Regions from separate parts of the Rhodococcus sp. NS-SX18 genome, predicted to be linked through region 3. Evidence: riboswitches for the same ligand, from Rfam matches in the RefSeq annotation. Region 3 holds a riboswitch; each other region holds the start of a gene.
The links. Region 3 has a riboswitch for S-adenosylmethionine ahead of AC2IPW_RS16585 (bifunctional o-acetylhomoserine/o-acetylserine sulfhydrylase). Riboswitches for the same ligand answer to the same signal wherever they lie in the genome.

Region 1 (5,524 bases), 2.5 Mb from region 3:
ATCGACACCGCTCGGGTTGCCGACCAGTGGGGCCGGGGCAGGATCTCGTCCCCCGGCATCCGTCCCGCCACCTCGGTCCCCGTCGCACCCCAGTGCAACTGCCAGGGCCGGTAGGCCGTCAGATACGCCAGTGGGACGGCCGGCACCAGCCGACCGCCCCACGTCAGGACCGGATGCCTTCGCACCCGTCCATCCTCTACCGGCCCCGGAACTCCGGGGGCCGCTTCTCGAAGACCGCCGCGACGGCCTCGGTCAGGTCCTCCGACGGCAGGAACGCGGCGTTCCAGGCCGCGACGTAGCGCAGGCTGTCATCGACACGCGGCGAGCGGCTGTGGTCGAGGACGGCCTTGATGCCGTGCACGACCAGCGGCGGATTCGCCGCGATCTCGGCGGCGGTGGCCTGCGCGGCGGCCAGGACGGCGTCCGCGTCCTCGAAGACGTCGTTGACCAGGCCGATCTTCTCCGCGCGTGCCGCGTCGATGTCCTTGCCGGTGAGGGCCAGCTCACGCAGGTGCCCGTCGCCGATGATGAGCGGCAGGCGCGCGAGGCTGCCCACGTCGGCGACCATCCCGACCTTGACCTCGCGGACACTGAACTTCGCGTCGGCACTGGCGTAGCGGATGTCGGCCGCGGAGATCAGGTCGACGCCGCCGCCGATGCACCAGCCCTGCACGGCGGCGACGACGGGCTTACGGCAGTCCGCGACCGCGGTGATCGCCGCCTGCATCCGCTTGACCATCTCGTGGAACTCGGTTCGCGGGGCGGCCAGCGCCTTGTCGGCGAGGACCTTGCCCAGGTCGCCGCTCATGGCGGGCAGGTCGAGACCGAAGGAGAAGTGCTTGCCGGCACCGGCGAGCACGACGGCACGCACGTCCGGATCCGCGTCGAGCTCGCCGAACAACAGCGGCAGCTCGGTCCAGAAGTCGGGGCCCATGGCGTTGCCTTTGCCCGGACCGACGAGGGTGACGAGCGCGACGTGGTCCGCGACGTCGACCGTGAACGCTTTCCAGCGAGATTCCTGAGTCATTACTCGAGAGTAATATGCGGGCGCCGCTCCGCTGTCACGGACCGCTCGTTACAGCCCGGAAAATTCCGCGCTCTGCCCCTGGTGGCCGCCACGGCGCGGACGGATCCTGGGGGTAACGAACGGTCCGGCCCGCAGAGGAGCGACTGTCATGCTGATGCACCAGGGCATCGGTCTGGGTGCCTTCAACGCCCTGTCCCGGCGGGGCGCCACCCATGCGCTGTACGAGTGCTGCGCGTCGCTCACCTGGGCCCAGGCGGTCGCGGCGGGACGTCCCTATGCGAGCTACTCGGAACTGTTCGCCCGCGCCGACGCCGCCCTGTTCTCCGCGAGCGACGCGGAGATCGCGGAGGCCCTCGATTGCCACCCGGTGGTGGGCCGCCGGCGCGGCAGCACCGCCTCGCGGCTCGAGCAGTGCTCGCTGTGGGACGAGGACGAGGCCTTGACGGCCGCGATCACGGCCGCCGCCGCCGCCTACGAAGAGCGCTTCGGGTACCGCTATCTGTGGTGCCCGCAGGGCCGCGGACTGCAAGAACTGCTGACGGACCTGAACCACCGGCTCGCACACGACCCCGAGGCGGAACGCAAGGTGTGCACGGAGGAACTCGCCAAGATCACCCGCACCCGGCTCGAGCGCATGCTCGGACCCGAGGACGGCTTTCCGCCGTATTGACCCCCGACTGTATCGACTCCGACCGTATCGACCTCGGCCGCGGCCGGACCTGCCGATCGGAGCCACGGACGGCGGCGGACTCCTAGGCTGGAACCATGTCCGGGACACTGCATCCGAATGCCGCTCGGGTAGCCGACACGCTCATCGCGCGCGGTCACCACGGGTTGATCACGACCCAACCGGAGTCGGTGCACACCGCCGAGCAGGCGGCGGCCGCGCTCGGGGTCGACGTGGGAGCGATCGTCAAGTCGCTGGTGTTCCTGCTCGACGACGAACCGGTACTGCTGCTGGTCTCGGGTGCCCACCGGGTGAATCCGGAACGAACCGGCAAACGCCTCGGCGGTGCGCTCGTCGCGGCGCCCCCGGACGTGGTCACCGAGGTCACGGGTCAGCCCGTCGGCGGCGTGGCACCGCTCGGGCATCCGACGAACCTGACCACGTACGTCGACACCGCCCTGGCTGCTTTCCCCCAGCTCTGGGCCTCCGGCGGGCATCCACGCACGCTGTTCCGCACGACGTTCCGCGAACTGATGCGCATCACGGCAGCCGTCGACGTCGACGTCGACTAGACCTGCCGGTCCGGACGGCCGGTGCGGCAGTCCGCCCGGGAAGCGGTCAGCTGCACTGCGCCGCCCCGGCGGTGGACTCCGCCAGGCCCGGACGGGTCTCGGGCGACGGCCCCCACAGGCCGTCGGTCTTCGCGTAGGTCCAGCCGGGACCGGCATCCACCAGCGTGTGCAGCGCGTCGAGCAGACGATCCACGTCGGCGGAGGAACTGCCGAGACCGAGCGAGGCACGAACCGCGCCGGCGGGCAGTCCGACCCGGGCGAGCAGCGGGTGCGCGCAGAACCGGCCGTCGCGCACCCCGATTCCGTGTTCGGCGGAGAGATACGACGCCACCTCGCCGGGCTCGAAGCCGGCGACCGTGAAGGTGACGATGCCGACGGAGTCCGGGGAGTCGCTCCACAGCCGCAGGATCTCGACGCCGTCGACGCCGCGCAACCCGTCGAGCAGGCGCCGGCACAACGCCTGCTCGTGCACGGTGGCGGCATCGGCGTCGAAGCCGGCGAGCGCGTCGCACGCTGCGGCGAGCGCCGCGACACCGAGCACGTTCGGTGTGCCCGCCTCGTGTCGCGCTGGGGCACAGGCCCATTCGGTGTGATTGAGACTGACGTCGCGGACCGCACCACCCCCTGCGAGGTACGGTTCCGCGACGTCGAGCCAGTCCCGGCGCCCCACCAGAGCACCGGCACCGAACGGAGCGTAGAGCTTGTGCCCCGAGAATGCGAGGTAGTCGACGCCGAGCGCGGTGAGGTCGATCCGCCGGTGCGGAACCAATTGTGCTCCGTCGACGAGGATCCGGGCACCGCAGGCGTGCGCGACGTCGGCGAGTTCGGCGATCGGGAGGACCTCGCCGGTGACGTTGGAGGCGCCGGTGACGGCGAGCAGCGCAGCAGGCCTGCTGCACAGTTCGGCGACGAGCCGGCGGACGGTCTCGGCGACGGTGTCGGCAGCCTCGACTACGCGAGCATTCTTCCAGGGCAACAGGTTTGCGTGGTGTTCGACGTCGAGTACCACCACGTCGCCGGGCACGGCTCCGGCCAGGAGGTTGAGCGAGTCGGTGGTGTTGCGGGTGAAGACGACCACTTGATCGTCTGCGGCGCAGACGAATCGGGCCACGGATTCGCGGGCCTGCTCGTAGCTGGTGGTGGAGATCCTCGAGGCGTAACCGGCACCGCGATGCACGCTGGCGTAGTACGGCAGGAGTTCGGCGATCCGCTCGGTGACCGCTTCGAGGGCCGGCGCGCTCGCCGCGTAGTCGAAGTTGGCGTAGGTGCAGGCACCGCCCTGCACCAGGGGTACCTGAAGATCACATCCGGTGACCCGGGCGAACGGTGCGATACAGGTGTCGGCGGTCAGTACAGCGGCAGTCATGACGTTCCCTCGTCGTTCAGGGATTCGCCGGTGGTCGCCTCGTCGCTCGAGTGCGATCACGGTCCGAATCCGCGCTTGCCGTGTCCGGTGTGGAAACACGGCCAGGTCGTCACCCGGAGCACCCCACCGCGGAGGAGGGTTGCCGACCAGCTAGCCGGGGCTTGTCGCTGGTTCTCGTGACCTGCGGAAGAGGATGGCAAAAGCGCGCACGGATGTCAAACCGGGATCGCACCGTCCGTCGTCCGGCACGCGAATCCCCAGGGAGAGGCGGTTTCTCGCCCAGAACCGGACAGCGGCCGGGATTCCGGCGCCCGGGAGGCGGAGAAATTCCACCGCGCGCGTGGGCACCGACACACCCGATGTTCACCCTCCGTCCACCTGACCGTGAGATAACCGGACGTACGCACCACCAGGCCGAGAGAAGGACATGCGATTGCCTGCCCAGCCCACGACGGATTCGGATCGGTCGTATCGCATCCCCGAGGAGTTCCTCCGCTCCTCCCATGCCCCGGCCCCTCGCACCCTCGTCGACATCCTGCGTGCCACCGCCGACACCCACCCGGACGCTCCGGCCGTCGACGACGGATCCGTCACCCTCAGCTACACCGAACTCGTCGAGGAGGTCGTCGCCTGCTCCTACCGGCTCGCCGACGCGGGAGTCGGGGGCGGGGACCGCGTCGGCGTGCGCATGCCGTCCGGCTCCGCGGACCTGTACGTGACGATCCTGGGCATCCTCGCCGCCGGCGCGGCCTACGTGCCGGTGGACGCCGACGATCCCGACGAACGCGCCGAACTCGTGTTCGGGGAAGCGCAGGTCACCGCCGTCGTCACCGCCGACGGCATCGGCCCGGGCACCGCGCCGCCGTCGCCGCAGCCGCAGCTGCGCGGTCCGCGTCTCGACGACGCCGCCTGGATCATCTTCACCTCCGGATCCACCGGCACCCCCAAAGGGGTCGCGGTCAGCCATCGCAGCGCCGCCGCCTTCGTCGACGCCGAGGCCCGGCTGTTCCTGCGCGAGAACCCGATCGGCCCCGGCGACCGCGTACTGGCCGGGCTGTCGGTCGCGTTCGACGCGTCCTGCGAGGAGATGTGGCTCGCGTGGCGGCACGGCGCGTGCCTCGTCCCCGCGCCCCGCTCGCTCGTGCGGTCCGGGATGGACCTCGGACCGTGGCTGGTCTCCCGCGACATCAGCGTCGTCTCCACCGTTCCCACCCTCGCGGCGATGTGGCCCGCCGAGGCGCTCGAAGCGGTGCGGCTGTTGATCTTCGGTGGGGAGGCCTGTCCGCCGGATCTCGCCGAGCGGCTGGCTGTGCCCGGGCGCGAGGTGTGGAACACGTACGGGCCCACCGAGGCCACCGTGGTCGCGTGTGCGGCGACGATGGACGGCACCGGCCCGGTCCGCATCGGCCTGCCGCTCGACGGCTGGGACCTCGCCGTGGTGGACGGCGAGGGCCGGCCCGTCCCGGAGGGCGGCACCGGCGAACTCGTCATCGGCGGCGTCGGACTGGCCCGCTATCTGGACCCGGCCAAGGACGCCGAGAAGTACGCTCCCATGCCCACCCTCGGCTGGGACCGCGCCTACCGCAGCGGCGACCTGGTCACCCTCGACCGCGCGGGGCTGCTGTTCCAGGGACGTGCCGACGATCAGGTCAAGATCGGCGGCCGGCGCATCGAACTCGGCGAAGTCGACAACGCTCTGCAGAACCTGCCCGGCGTCGCCGGCGGCGCGGCCGCCGTACGCAAGACCGCGGCCGGGCACTCGATCCTCGTCGGCTACATCGCCAGCACCGACCCCGAGTTCGACCTCGCCTCCGCGCGCGACCTGCTCGGCGAGCAGCTGCCGGCGGCCCTGGTCCCGAGACTGGCGCTGGTGGACGAACTGCCCACCCGGA
Region 2 (5,524 bases), 1.7 Mb from region 3:
CCTACCTCGGCGGTGTCAATCACCACACCGCATGGTGGGATCCCCGGGCAGGCAGCCAGATCGAGTTCTCGACCTTCGAGCACACCGCCCGTACCGCCGAGCGCGGCAAGTTCGACTTCTTCTTCCTCGCCGAGGGCCTCGTGCTGCGCGAGCGTGCGGGCCGGATCTTCGATCAGGACATCATCGGTCGGCCCGACACCTTCACGGTCCTCGCGTCGCTGGCCGCCGTCACGGACCACCTCGGCCTGGCCGCCACCATCAACGCGACCTTCAACGAGCCGTACGAGCTGGCTCGGCAGATCGCCTCTCTCGATCACCTCTCCGGCGGCCGGGCCGCGTGGAACGTGGTCACCTCCTTCGATGCCTTCACCGGGCGCAACTTCCGCCGCGGCGGCTTCCTGGATCGCTCCCAACGGTACGAGCGCGCGGACGAGAACCTGACGCTCATCCGTCATCTCTGGGATTCGTGGCGTAGCGACGACATCGTCGCCGACAAGGCCGGCGGCCGGTTCCTGCGTCGACCCGACGCCGGCACCTTCGCATACCACGGCAACCACTTCGACGTGCACGGCAGGTTCACGGTTCCGCGCAGCCCCCAAGGACGCCCGGTGATCCTCCAGGCCGGGGTGTCCCCGCAGGGCCGGGACTTCGCTGCCGCGAACGCCGATGCCATCTTCTCCCCGTACGGGAAACTGCCCGAGGCCACGGATTTCTACCGAGATGTCAAGGCCCGGGCGATCGCTGCCGGCCGCTCCGCCGACGACATCAAGATCCTGCCGTCGGCGAGCTTCGTGATCGGGGACACCGAGGCCGAGGCCGTCGAGAAGTACCACGAGATCCGTAACCAGCAGGTCACCGGGCAGACCGCCCTGATCCTGCTCGAGCACATCTGGAATCGGGATCTGTCCGAATACGATCCGGAGGGCCCGCTGCCGGACATCGATCCCGACCCCGACGCCGAGTCGATCATCCAGGGACGGGCCTTCGTCCACCAGGACCGGTTCGAGACCGTCGCACGGCTCCGCGCGATCGCGGAGGAGAAGAAGCTGACCCTGCGAGAGGTCGTGATCGACCAGTTCGAGCGCGGACCCCTCGTCGGTACCGCGGCACGGATCGCCGAGCAGATCGACGCCTTCGTGCAGAACGACGGCTCGGACGGGTTCATCCTCGGATCCCACCTCGTGCCCTGGGGACTCGACGACTTCGTCGACGAGGTGGTGCCCCTGCTGCAGGACCGTGGTGTCCTCCGCGCCGAGTACACCGGAACCACGCTGCGGCACAACCTCGGGCTGCGGGTACCGGCCGATCCGGTGGCGGTCGGCGGTTAGCCCCCCTCCCGCGTGACACTCACCGATCGGGCGCAGACGCCCCGGCAGACGACGTCGGTGGTGCCGGTCTGTGCGGCCGCCGGCTTCACCACCCTGCTCGATTCGTCGGTGCTGAACATCGGCCTCCCCGCCCTGCGGACCGGTCTCGACGCGGGCGTTTCACAGGTGCAGTGGATCCTGGCCGCATACTCGCTCAGCTTCGGTCTTGCGCTGGTCCCGGCAGGCCGGCTCGGCGATGTGGCCGGCCGGCGGCGGCTGTTCCTCGCGGGCATGACCCTCTTCGCGGTCATGGGAGTGTGCGGAGCTGTCGCGTCCGACCCCTGGACGGTCGTCGCCGCACGGGCCGGTCAGGGGGCCGGGGCCGGCCTGATCAGCGCGCAGGTGCTCGGGATCCTGGCCGAGAACTACACCGGCCCGGCGCGCGCTCGGGCACTGGCCGCCTACAGCACCGCCGGGGGCCTCGCCGGGCTGTGCGGTCCGCTCGTCGGGGGGCTGGTGCTCGGCGCTGCGCCCGGGGAGTACGGGTGGCGCGTTCTGCTGATTCTCAACGTGCCGTGCGCACTCGTCACACTCGTGCTGGCTGCACGCCGCCTGCCCCCGGATCGGGGACGACCGTCGGCCCGCAGCGGGGTCGATGCCGGGGGCCTCGCACTCCTCGCGGCGGCCACGACGCTGGTCATGCTGCCCGTGGTCTCCGATCCGGGTCCGGTGGGTGCGGTGTTCGTCGTCGGGGGAGCGGCGGTCTCACTCGCCACCTTCCTGTGGTGGGAACGCCGTGTCGCCGCGCGCGGCGGCAAGCCCGTGCTGCTTCCCGAACTGACCGGATCCGGCGGATACGTCCTCGGCACCTTGGTCGCACTGTTCTGGTTCGGTGCGGTGCTGTCCCTGAACACCGTCGTGAGCCTGTATCTCATCGAGGGGCGCGGCTATGCCGCTGTCCAGGCGGCCGCCGTGCTGTCCGCCGCTGCCGCCGCGATGGCCGTCGCCTCTGCCGTGGGGTGGCGGGTCGTCGCGCGATACGGCCGGGTGACGGTCGTCGTGGTGGTGGCAGCCGAGATCGCCGTCGTCGGTGGCTACGCCGCCGCTGTGCAGCACGAGGCCACGATGCCGGTGTTCGTGGCGCTGGCCGCTCTGTCGGGCCTCTCGGGTGGATTCGTGGATGCACCCAACCGGGCGCTGACGCTCGAGTCGTCACCGGAGGGCGGTCACGGTGTCGCGGCCGGGTTCCTGCAACTGTCACAGCGGTTGTCCGCGACGGTCGCCCTCGCCGCGGTGTCCGGCCTGTATCTGTCGGCGCTGGCGACGGACGGGGACGACTTCGCCGGTGCCGCGTCGGCCGGCCTCGCGGTGTGCGCCGCCATGCTCTCGGTGTCGCTGCTCTGTGCGCTCGCCGACCGGCGCCGTCGTGCCGGCGTCGGGTTTCGATCACTGTGAGCGAAAGGGTTCTCCGAACTCGTTCGCAACGCGTACGGTCACCGGGAACCATCCAGAGCGACCGAGAGACCCGGCTCGAGGACGTCGCAGCAACCCCCTGCCACCGCAGGTGAGGGTGCTACCGCCGGGAACGATGGAGGAGAAGGTATGGCAGGCGAGGGGTTCGTGGGTGCGTGGGCGCGCCTGCACGTCGACCTGTGCCGTCAGTGCTCGGGCCTCTGTCGCCCACGGTCCTGTCGCGCCTGAGCGGCGCCTTCCAGTCGAAGAACTACGACCGTCTGCCCGGCCGGTGGCATCGCGAAGCGCGGTGCCACCGGCGCCTCACGAGATCATGGAGTTCCCCGGTGCCTGTTCCGTTCACCTCTGCCGCCCGACGTCGCGCCGTCGCGGGCGCCACCGCCGCAATCCTCGCCGGTGGGCTCGCCGCGTGCGGCACCGACACGGCGGGCACTTCCTCCGGTGGCGGCACCCCGCAGCCCGGCGGCACCCTGCGCTACGGCCTGTCCCAGGCCCCCACGTGTGCCGATCCCGCGCAGGCCGGCAGCAACCAGACCATCTACGTCACCCGTCAAATCGTCGACTCGCTCACCGATCAGGACCCCGGGACCGGTGAACTGAAGCCGTGGCTCGCCGAAAGCTGGGAGGTGAACGGGAACGCCTCGGCGTTCACGTTCCGGCTGAAGGACGGCGTGACATTCAGTGACGGCACCCCGTTCACCGCGGAGTCGGTGAAGAAGAACTTCGACGCGATCGTCCAGACCCTCACCGGCGCCAAGGCAGCGCTGGCGGCGAGCTACCTGTCGGGGTACACCGGCACCACGGTGCTCGATCCGCTCACCGCCCAGGTGTCCTTCGCCGGTCCGAACGCGCAGTTCCTGCAGGCGTCGTCGACGCTGCAGCTCGGCTTCCTGTCCGACAGCGACGTCGCGAAGTCCGCGGAGGAACGCTGCGCCGGCAACCTGTCCGGCACCGGTCCCTTCGTCTACGAGGACTACCAGCAGGACAAGTCCGCCACGCTGGTCAAGCGCACCGGATACGCGTGGGGATCCGACGTGTTCGCGCACGACGGCGAGGCCTACCTCGATCGCATCGAGTTCACGATCGTCCCGGAGTCCGGTGTACGCACCGGCAGCCTCGCATCCGGCCAGCTCGACGCGATCAGCGATGCGCTGCCGCAGGACGCTTCCCAGATCGAAGGCAGCGGCGGACGGATCCTCACCACACCGAACCCGGGTGTTCCGTTCGGTTTCCAGCCGAACGTCACCCGTGGCGTCCTGACCGATCCGGCGGTGCGCGCCGCGATCGTGCCGGCCCTCGACCGCCAGGAACTCGTCGACACCGTCCTCGGCCCCGATTTCCGGCCCGCGACCAGCACCCTCGCCTCCCGCACCCCTGGCTACGTCGCGCTCGACGACGTCGCCTACGACCCGGAGAAGGCGAAGTCGATCCTCGACGCCGCCGGCTGGGTTCCCGGCCCGGACGGCATCCGTGCCAAGGACGGCAACCGCCTGTCCTTCTCGGTGTTGTTCAGTTCGGTGTTCGCCGGCAACCAGGCGATCCTCGAGCTCGTGCAGCAGCAGCTGCGCGGGGTCGGTATCGACCTGCAGCTCGACCTGGTCTCCACCCCGGAAGCCACTGCCCGGCAGGGTGCGAAGGACTTCGACGCCACCTACTACAACAGCACGCGCGCCGACGGCGACATCCTGCGCACCACGTTCGGACTCGACGGGCGCAACCTCAACAACCGCGGCCCGATCCCGGCACTGGACGAGGTCCTGTCTGCGCAGCTGCGCACCACCGACCCGGCCGAACGCGGCGAGCTGAGCGAGCAGGCACAGCAGCTCGTCCTCGACAACGGCCTGTGGCTGCCGACCGTGGAGCTGTCCCAGGCCATCGGTGCGGCGGGGGCGGTGCAGGACCTGAAGTTCGAGGCCTCCGCCCGGTTGCAGTTCTTCGACACCTGGCTGAGCGAGTAGACCATGGCCAGGTATCTCGGCTCCCGGCTCGTGCAGGCGCTGCTGGTGCTGTGGGCGGCGTTCACCGTCTCGTTCGGCGTGCTGTACCTGCTGCCGTCCGACCCGGTGAGCATCGCGGTCGACGGCGCCGGCAGCGGCACACCGGTGGATGCGGCCGCTGTCGCGCAACTGCAGGAGCGGTACGGGCTCGACCGGCCGTTGTCGGGGCAGTACCTCACTGCGCTGAGCAACGCCGTCCGGGGGGACTTCGGCATCTCGATCGTCACGGGACAACCCGTGACCGAAGCGATCGCCGCCGCCGTACCCAGCACCCTGGCCCTGGCCGCGGTCGCCCTGGCGCTCGCCGTGCTCCTCGGCACCTCGATCGCGTTCGTCGCCACGTACACGCGCGCCCGGTGGCTGCGCAGCACGCTGTTCTCGCTGCCGCCGCTCGGTGTCGCGGTTCCGACCTTCTGGGTGGGACTGCTTCTACTCCAGCTCTTCTCGTTCCGGATGAAGCTGCTTCCGGCATTCGGCGACCAGGGCATCGAGCATCTGGTGCTGCCCGCGATCACCCTCGCGCTCCCCACCGGGGCGGTGATCGCGCAGGTCCTCGCCGCGAGCCTGCAGACCACATGGCGGCAACCGTTCGTCGAAGCAGCTCGCGCCAAGGGCGCGTCCCGGTGGCGCATCCAGACCCGGCACACACTGCGGCTGTCCAGCATCCCCGCATTCACCATCGCCGGGGTGACGGTCGGTAACCTGTTGGCGGGGTCCGTGGTCGTCGAGACGGTGTTCTCCCGCGCC
Region 3 (5,524 bases):
GCGACAGGATCGCGACCCCGGCACGGCCCTTGGCCTCCGATTCGGCCGACACGACGTACCACCCGGCATCGAGGGCCGGCGCGATCGCCGCATGGAACTGCTGCTCGGTGGCGCGCACCTCCTGCAGGCACACGATGTCGGCGGGCTCGGTGGCCAGCCAGGCGAGCAGTCCCTTGCCGGCGGCGGCACGGACGCCGTTGACGTTGACGGTGGAGACGACATGAGGCACGCCGGTCACCGTAGCGGACGGACCCGACCCGCAACGACGACGGGACGCCCCCGGCAGGGGCGTCCCGTCGTGTGCGGTCCGTGCGTCAGGCGCGAGCCTTCTGGAGGTTCTCGTCGAGCGCGGCGAGGAACTCCTCGGTGGTCAGCCAGGCCTGCTCGGGTCCGATGAGCAGGGCGAGGTCCTTGGTCATCTGGCCGGCTTCGACGGTCTTGATGACGACGTCCTCGAGCTGCTGGGCGAACTCGATCACCTCGGGGGTGTTGTCGAGCTTGCCGCGGTGCTCGAGACCACGGGTCCAGGCGAAGATCGACGCGATCGGGTTGGTCGACGTCGGCTTGCCGGCCTGGTGCTGCCGGAAGTGCCGGGTGACGGTTCCGTGGGCAGCCTCGGCCTCGACGGTCTTTCCGTCCGGGGTCATGAGCACGGAGGTCATCAGGCCCAGCGAACCGTAGCCCTGTGCGACGGTGTCCGACTGGACGTCGCCGTCGTAGTTCTTGCAGGCCCAGACGTAACCGCCTTCCCACTTGAGCGAGGAAGCGACCATGTCGTCGATGAGGCGGTGCTCGTAGGTGAGTCCGGCGGCGTCGAACTCCGCCTTGAACTCCTCCTCGTAGATCCGCTGGAACTCGTCCTTGAACATGCCGTCGTAGGCCTTGAGGATCGTGTTCTTGGTCGAGAGGTAGACCGGGTAGTTCTGCTGCAGGCCGTAGGACAGCGAGGCCCGCGCGAAGTCCTGGATGGACTTCTTGTAGTTGTACATCCCCATGACGACGCCGCCGTCCTCGGGAATCTGGCACACCTCGTGCTGGATCGGCTCGGAGCCGTCCTCCGGCGTGAAGGTGATGGTGACGGTGCCCGGGCGGTCGACCTTGAAGTCGGTGGCGCGGTACTGGTCGCCGAAGGCGTGACGGCCGACGATGACCGGCTTGGTCCAGCCCGGCACCAGACGGGGCACGTTCGAGATGATGATCGGGGCACGGAAGATGGTGCCGCCCAGGATGTTACGGATCGTGCCGTTGGGCGAACGCCACATCTTCTTCAGGCCGAACTCCTCGACCCGGGCCTCGTCGGGAGTGATGGTGGCGCACTTGACGCCGACGCCGTGCTTCTTGATGGCGTTGGCCGCATCCACGGTGACCTGGTCGTCGGTCGCATCGCGGTGCTCGATGCCGAGGTCGTAGTACTCGAGATTCACATCCAGGTAAGGATGGATCAGCTTGTCTTTGATGAACTGCCAGATGATGCGGGTCATCTCGTCGCCGTCGAGTTCGACGACCGTTCCCTCAACCTTGATCTTGGACATGTGCGCTTCGCGTCCTCCTAGGAAGTGTCCCTGGTCCCAAGTCGATCCCACTTTGTGGGTGCGATCGTGGTCGGCTCAATGAACCATTCATGGCGTGCTCACACGTACGGAACACGGTCCAAACAAGACGAGCGTACTGCTATTGCCCCGGCCCGCCAAGCGCACCCCCGGCTACCCGCGGGTAACTTTCGCCTGCTCAGGCGCCCTCCGCCGGCAGGTACGGGTCGCCTACCGAAGCGTCTGTTCGAGCCGCTAGACTCGCGCCAGGTCATGAGTACCAGCGTGAAGCCCCGGCTTGCTGGTCGGCAACCCTCCGGCCAGGGTGGGGTGCTCCGGGTGATGACCCGGTCGTCCGGCGACACGCCGCACGACAAGCCGGTCCGATGGAGGTATTCGTCATGAGGGTTGTGATCATGAGCTGTCGTCACTAGCCGCCCCGACCTCCCGACCACGGCCAGTAAGGACATCATGACCGACAGCGAGAACACCCGGCGCGAAGACGGCTGGAGCTTCGAGACCAAGCAGATCCACGCGGGACAGCCCGCCGGCGGCGACACCCGCGCCCGCGCCCTGCCGATCTACCAGACCACCAGCTACACCTTCGACAACACCGACCACGCCGCCGCCCTGTTCGGCCTGACCGAACCCGGCAACATCTACACCCGCATCATGAACCCCACCCAGGACGCGGTCGAACAACGCATCGCCGCCCTCGAAGGCGGCGTCGCCGCCCTGCTCCTCGCCTCCGGCCAGGCCGCCGAAACCTACGCCCTCCTCAACCTCGCCGCCGCCGGCGACCACATCGTCGCCAGCCCCTACCTCTACGGCGGCACCTACAACCTGCTGCACTACACCCTGCCCCGCCTCGGCATCGAGGTCACCTTCGTCGACGACCCCGACGACCTCGACCAGTGGCGCGCCGCGATCCGCCCCACCACCCGCGCCCTCTACGGCGAAACCATCGCCAACCCCAAGAACCACCTGCTCGACATCCCCGGCATCGCCGCCGTCGCCCACGCCCACCACCTGCCGCTGATCGTCGACAACACCGTCGCCACCCCCTACCTGATCCGCCCCCTCGAACACGGCGCCGACATCGTCGTGCACTCGGCCACCAAATACCTCGGCGGCCACGGCACCGCCATCGCCGGGGTCCTCGTCGACGGCGGCACCTTCGACTGGACCGGCACCGGCCCCGACGGCGCCCCCCGCCACCCCCAGTTCACCACCCCCGACCCCAGCTACCACGGCGTGGTCTACGCCGACCTCGGCGCCCCCGCCTACGCCCTCAAGGCCCGCGTGCAACTGCTGCGCGACCTCGGTGCCGCGGTCTCCCCGTTCAACGCCTTCCTCATCGCCCAGGGCCTCGAGACCCTGAGCCTGCGCATGGAACGCCACGTCGCCAACGCCGAGCGCGTCGCCGAATTCCTCGACCGCCGCCCCGAGGTCACCGCCGTCGCCTACGCCGGCCTGCCCTCCTCGCCCTGGCACGACCGCGCCCGGCACCTCGCCCCCCGCGGCGCCGGCGCCATCGTCACCTTCGAACTCGCCGGCGGCATCGACGCCGGCAAGCAGTTCGTCAACGCGCTGACCCTGCACAGCCACGTCGCCAACATCGGCGACGTACGCTCGCTGGTCATCCACCCCGCCTCCACCACCCACTCCCAACTCACCGCCGCCGAACAACTCGCCGCCGGCGTCACCCCCGGCCAGGTCCGCCTCGCCGTCGGCATCGAGAACATCGACGACATCCTCACCGACCTCACCACCGGCCTCGAGGCGGTCGCGTCTTGACGGCGCGCGTCGACCGGCGCCACGTGGAGCTGCCGCCGGAGGACGGCCGTCTCGGGACGGTCGACATCGGGCCGCTGACGCTCGAGTCCGGCGCGACCCTGCCCGACGTGACCGTGGCGGTGCAACGATGGGGCCGGCTGTCGCCGTCGCGCGACAACGTCGTCCTCGTCGAACACGCCCTCACGGGGGACTCGCACGTGACCGGGCCCGCCGGACCCGAACACCCGTCGCCCGGCTGGTGGACCGGGATGGTCGGTCCGGGCGCGCCGATCGACACCGACACGTGGTGCGTCGTGGCGACGAACGTGCTGGGCGGCTGCCGCGGCACCACCGGACCGGGTTCGCCCGCTCCGGACGGCAAGGCGTGGGGTTCCCGGTTCCCCGGCATCACGGTGCGCGACCAGGTCGCCGCCGAGGTCGCGCTCGCCGATGCGCTCGGCATCGACAGGTTGGCGGCCGTCACCGGAGGGTCCATGGGCGGCATGCGGACGCTCGAGTGGATCATCGGGTATCCGGAACGGGTGCAGGCGGCCCTCGTCCTCGCCGTCGGCGCCCGCGCCACCGCCGACCAGATCGGCACCCAGACCACGCAGATCGCCGCCATCACCGCCGACCCGGACTGGCAGGGCGGGGACTACTACGGAACGGGACGGGTGCCGCGGGCCGGGCTGGGCATCGCACGGCGGATCGCACACCTGACCTACCGGACCGAGGGCGAACTCGACACCCGCTTCGCCAATTCCCCCCAGGGAAGCGAAAACCCCTGGAACGGCGGACGATACGCGGTGCAGAGCTATCTGGAGCACCAGGCCGACAAGCTCGTCGCGCGGTTCGATCCCGGTACGTACGTCGCGCTCACCCAGGCGATGAACCGGCACGACGTCGGACACGGGCGGGGCGGTGTGGCCGCCGCACTCGGATCCACCCCGGTGCCGACGATCGTCGCCGGCGTGGACTCCGACCGCCTGTATCCGCTGCGGCTGCAACAGGAGATCGCCGACGGCCTGCCGGGCTGCGACGGGCTGCGCGTCCTCGAGTCCCGGGACGGTCACGACGGTTTCCTCACCGAGGCCGACGCCGTCGCCAAACTCCTGACCGAGCTCGTCACCCTCGCACGAGGCTGAGGGCCGCGCGCCGCCGGGCCGCGGCCCGGCGGCTCATCCGGTGCCGAGCGGCTCATCCGGTGCCGAGCGGATCGATCGAGACCGCCAGGGCGATGACGAGTCCGCCCACGACGAGGAGCGCGGACACGTCGAAGGCCCGGCTGCGCACGGCGAGCACACCGACCTGATCCTCGGGCACCCACAGGCGCAGCAGACCGGCGAGCAGGGTGGCGCTGCCGAAGACGAACGCGCCACGACGCCACCGGTCCGCCAGGACGAGGATCACCGCCGCGGCGATGACGACCGTCACCGCCAGCAACGGCAGGTTCCGCCGGGCCAGCCGCAACCAGCGCTCCGCGCCGGCCAGGTGCACCACGGGCTCAGCGGCCGGCGAGCTGTTCGGCTCGCTCGACCACGTTCGCCAGCAGGAACGCACGGGTCAGGGGGCCGACGCCACCGGGATTGGGCGACAGGAACCCGGCAACCTCGCCGACGTCGGCGGCCACGTCGCCGCGCAGGCCCTCCGGGGTCCGGCTCACACCCACGTCCAGGACCGCCGCACCCGGCTTGACCATGTCCGCGGTGATCAGTCCCGGCACACCCGCAGCGGCGACGACGATGTCCGCACGCCGTACTTCCGCTGCGAGGTCCTTCGTGCCGGTATGGCAGAGAGTGACCGTCGCGTTCTCGCTGCGGCGGGTGAGCAGCAGCCCGATCGGCCGGCCGACGGTGACGCCGCGGCCCACCACCACCACGTGGGCGCCCGCGATCGGCACCTCGTACCGGCGCAGCAGATGCACGATGCCGCGCGGGGTGCACGGCAGGGCCGCCTCCTTGCCGAGGACCAGGCGGCCGAGGTTGATCGGGTGCAGACCGTCGGCGTCCTTGTCGGGATCGATGCGCTCGAGCGCGGCGTTCTCGTCCAGGTGCTCAGGCAGCGGCAACTGCACGATGTAGCCGGTGCAGCCGGGGTCGGCGTTCAGCTCGTCGATCACCGCGTCGAGCTGCTCCTGCGTCGTGTCGGCGGGCAGGTCGCGGCGGATCGAGTTGATCCCGACCTTGGCGCAGTCGTTGTGCTTGCCGCGCACGTACGCT

Region 1: linked by a shared signal. The riboswitch ahead of AC2IPW_RS02815 (aminotransferase class V-fold PLP-dependent enzyme) and the one ahead of AC2IPW_RS16585 (bifunctional o-acetylhomoserine/o-acetylserine sulfhydrylase) in region 3 are both predicted to bind S-adenosylmethionine.
Region 2: linked by a shared signal. The riboswitch ahead of AC2IPW_RS24340 (ABC transporter substrate-binding protein) and the one ahead of AC2IPW_RS16585 (bifunctional o-acetylhomoserine/o-acetylserine sulfhydrylase) in region 3 are both predicted to bind S-adenosylmethionine.

The regions. Positions count from the first base shown of each region.
Region 1 covers NZ_CM170633.1:606,362-611,885, reverse strand. The annotation lists gene AC2IPW_RS02835 (SRPBCC family protein) at 1-185, opposite strand, end outside; gene AC2IPW_RS02830 (crotonase/enoyl-CoA hydratase family protein) at 197-1,027, opposite strand; gene AC2IPW_RS02825 (2-oxo-4-hydroxy-4-carboxy-5-ureidoimidazoline decarboxylase) at 1,176-1,697, shown strand; gene AC2IPW_RS02820 (YbaK/EbsC family protein) at 1,793-2,266, shown strand; gene AC2IPW_RS02815 (aminotransferase class V-fold PLP-dependent enzyme) at 2,313-3,632, opposite strand; SAM riboswitch class IV at 3,699-3,814, opposite strand; gene AC2IPW_RS02810 (Pls/PosA family non-ribosomal peptide synthetase) at 4,060-5,524, shown strand, end outside.
Region 2 covers NZ_CM170633.1:5,285,796-5,291,319, forward strand. The annotation lists gene AC2IPW_RS24330 (NtaA/DmoA family FMN-dependent monooxygenase) at 1-1,328, shown strand, start outside; gene AC2IPW_RS24335 (MFS transporter) at 1,341-2,762, shown strand; SAM riboswitch class I at 2,808-2,902, shown strand; gene AC2IPW_RS24340 (ABC transporter substrate-binding protein) at 3,107-4,738, shown strand; gene AC2IPW_RS24345 (ABC transporter permease) at 4,742-5,524, shown strand, end outside.
Region 3 covers NZ_CM170633.1:3,576,343-3,581,866, forward strand. The annotation lists gene AC2IPW_RS16575 (exodeoxyribonuclease III) at 1-229, opposite strand, end outside; gene AC2IPW_RS16580 (NADP-dependent isocitrate dehydrogenase) at 315-1,532, opposite strand; SAM riboswitch class IV at 1,799-1,914, shown strand; gene AC2IPW_RS16585 (bifunctional o-acetylhomoserine/o-acetylserine sulfhydrylase) at 2,001-3,326, shown strand; gene metX (homoserine O-acetyltransferase MetX) at 3,323-4,450, shown strand; gene AC2IPW_RS16595 (DUF3017 domain-containing protein) at 4,503-4,805, opposite strand; gene AC2IPW_RS16600 (bifunctional methylenetetrahydrofolate dehydrogenase/methenyltetrahydrofolate cyclohydrolase) at 4,810-5,524, opposite strand, start outside.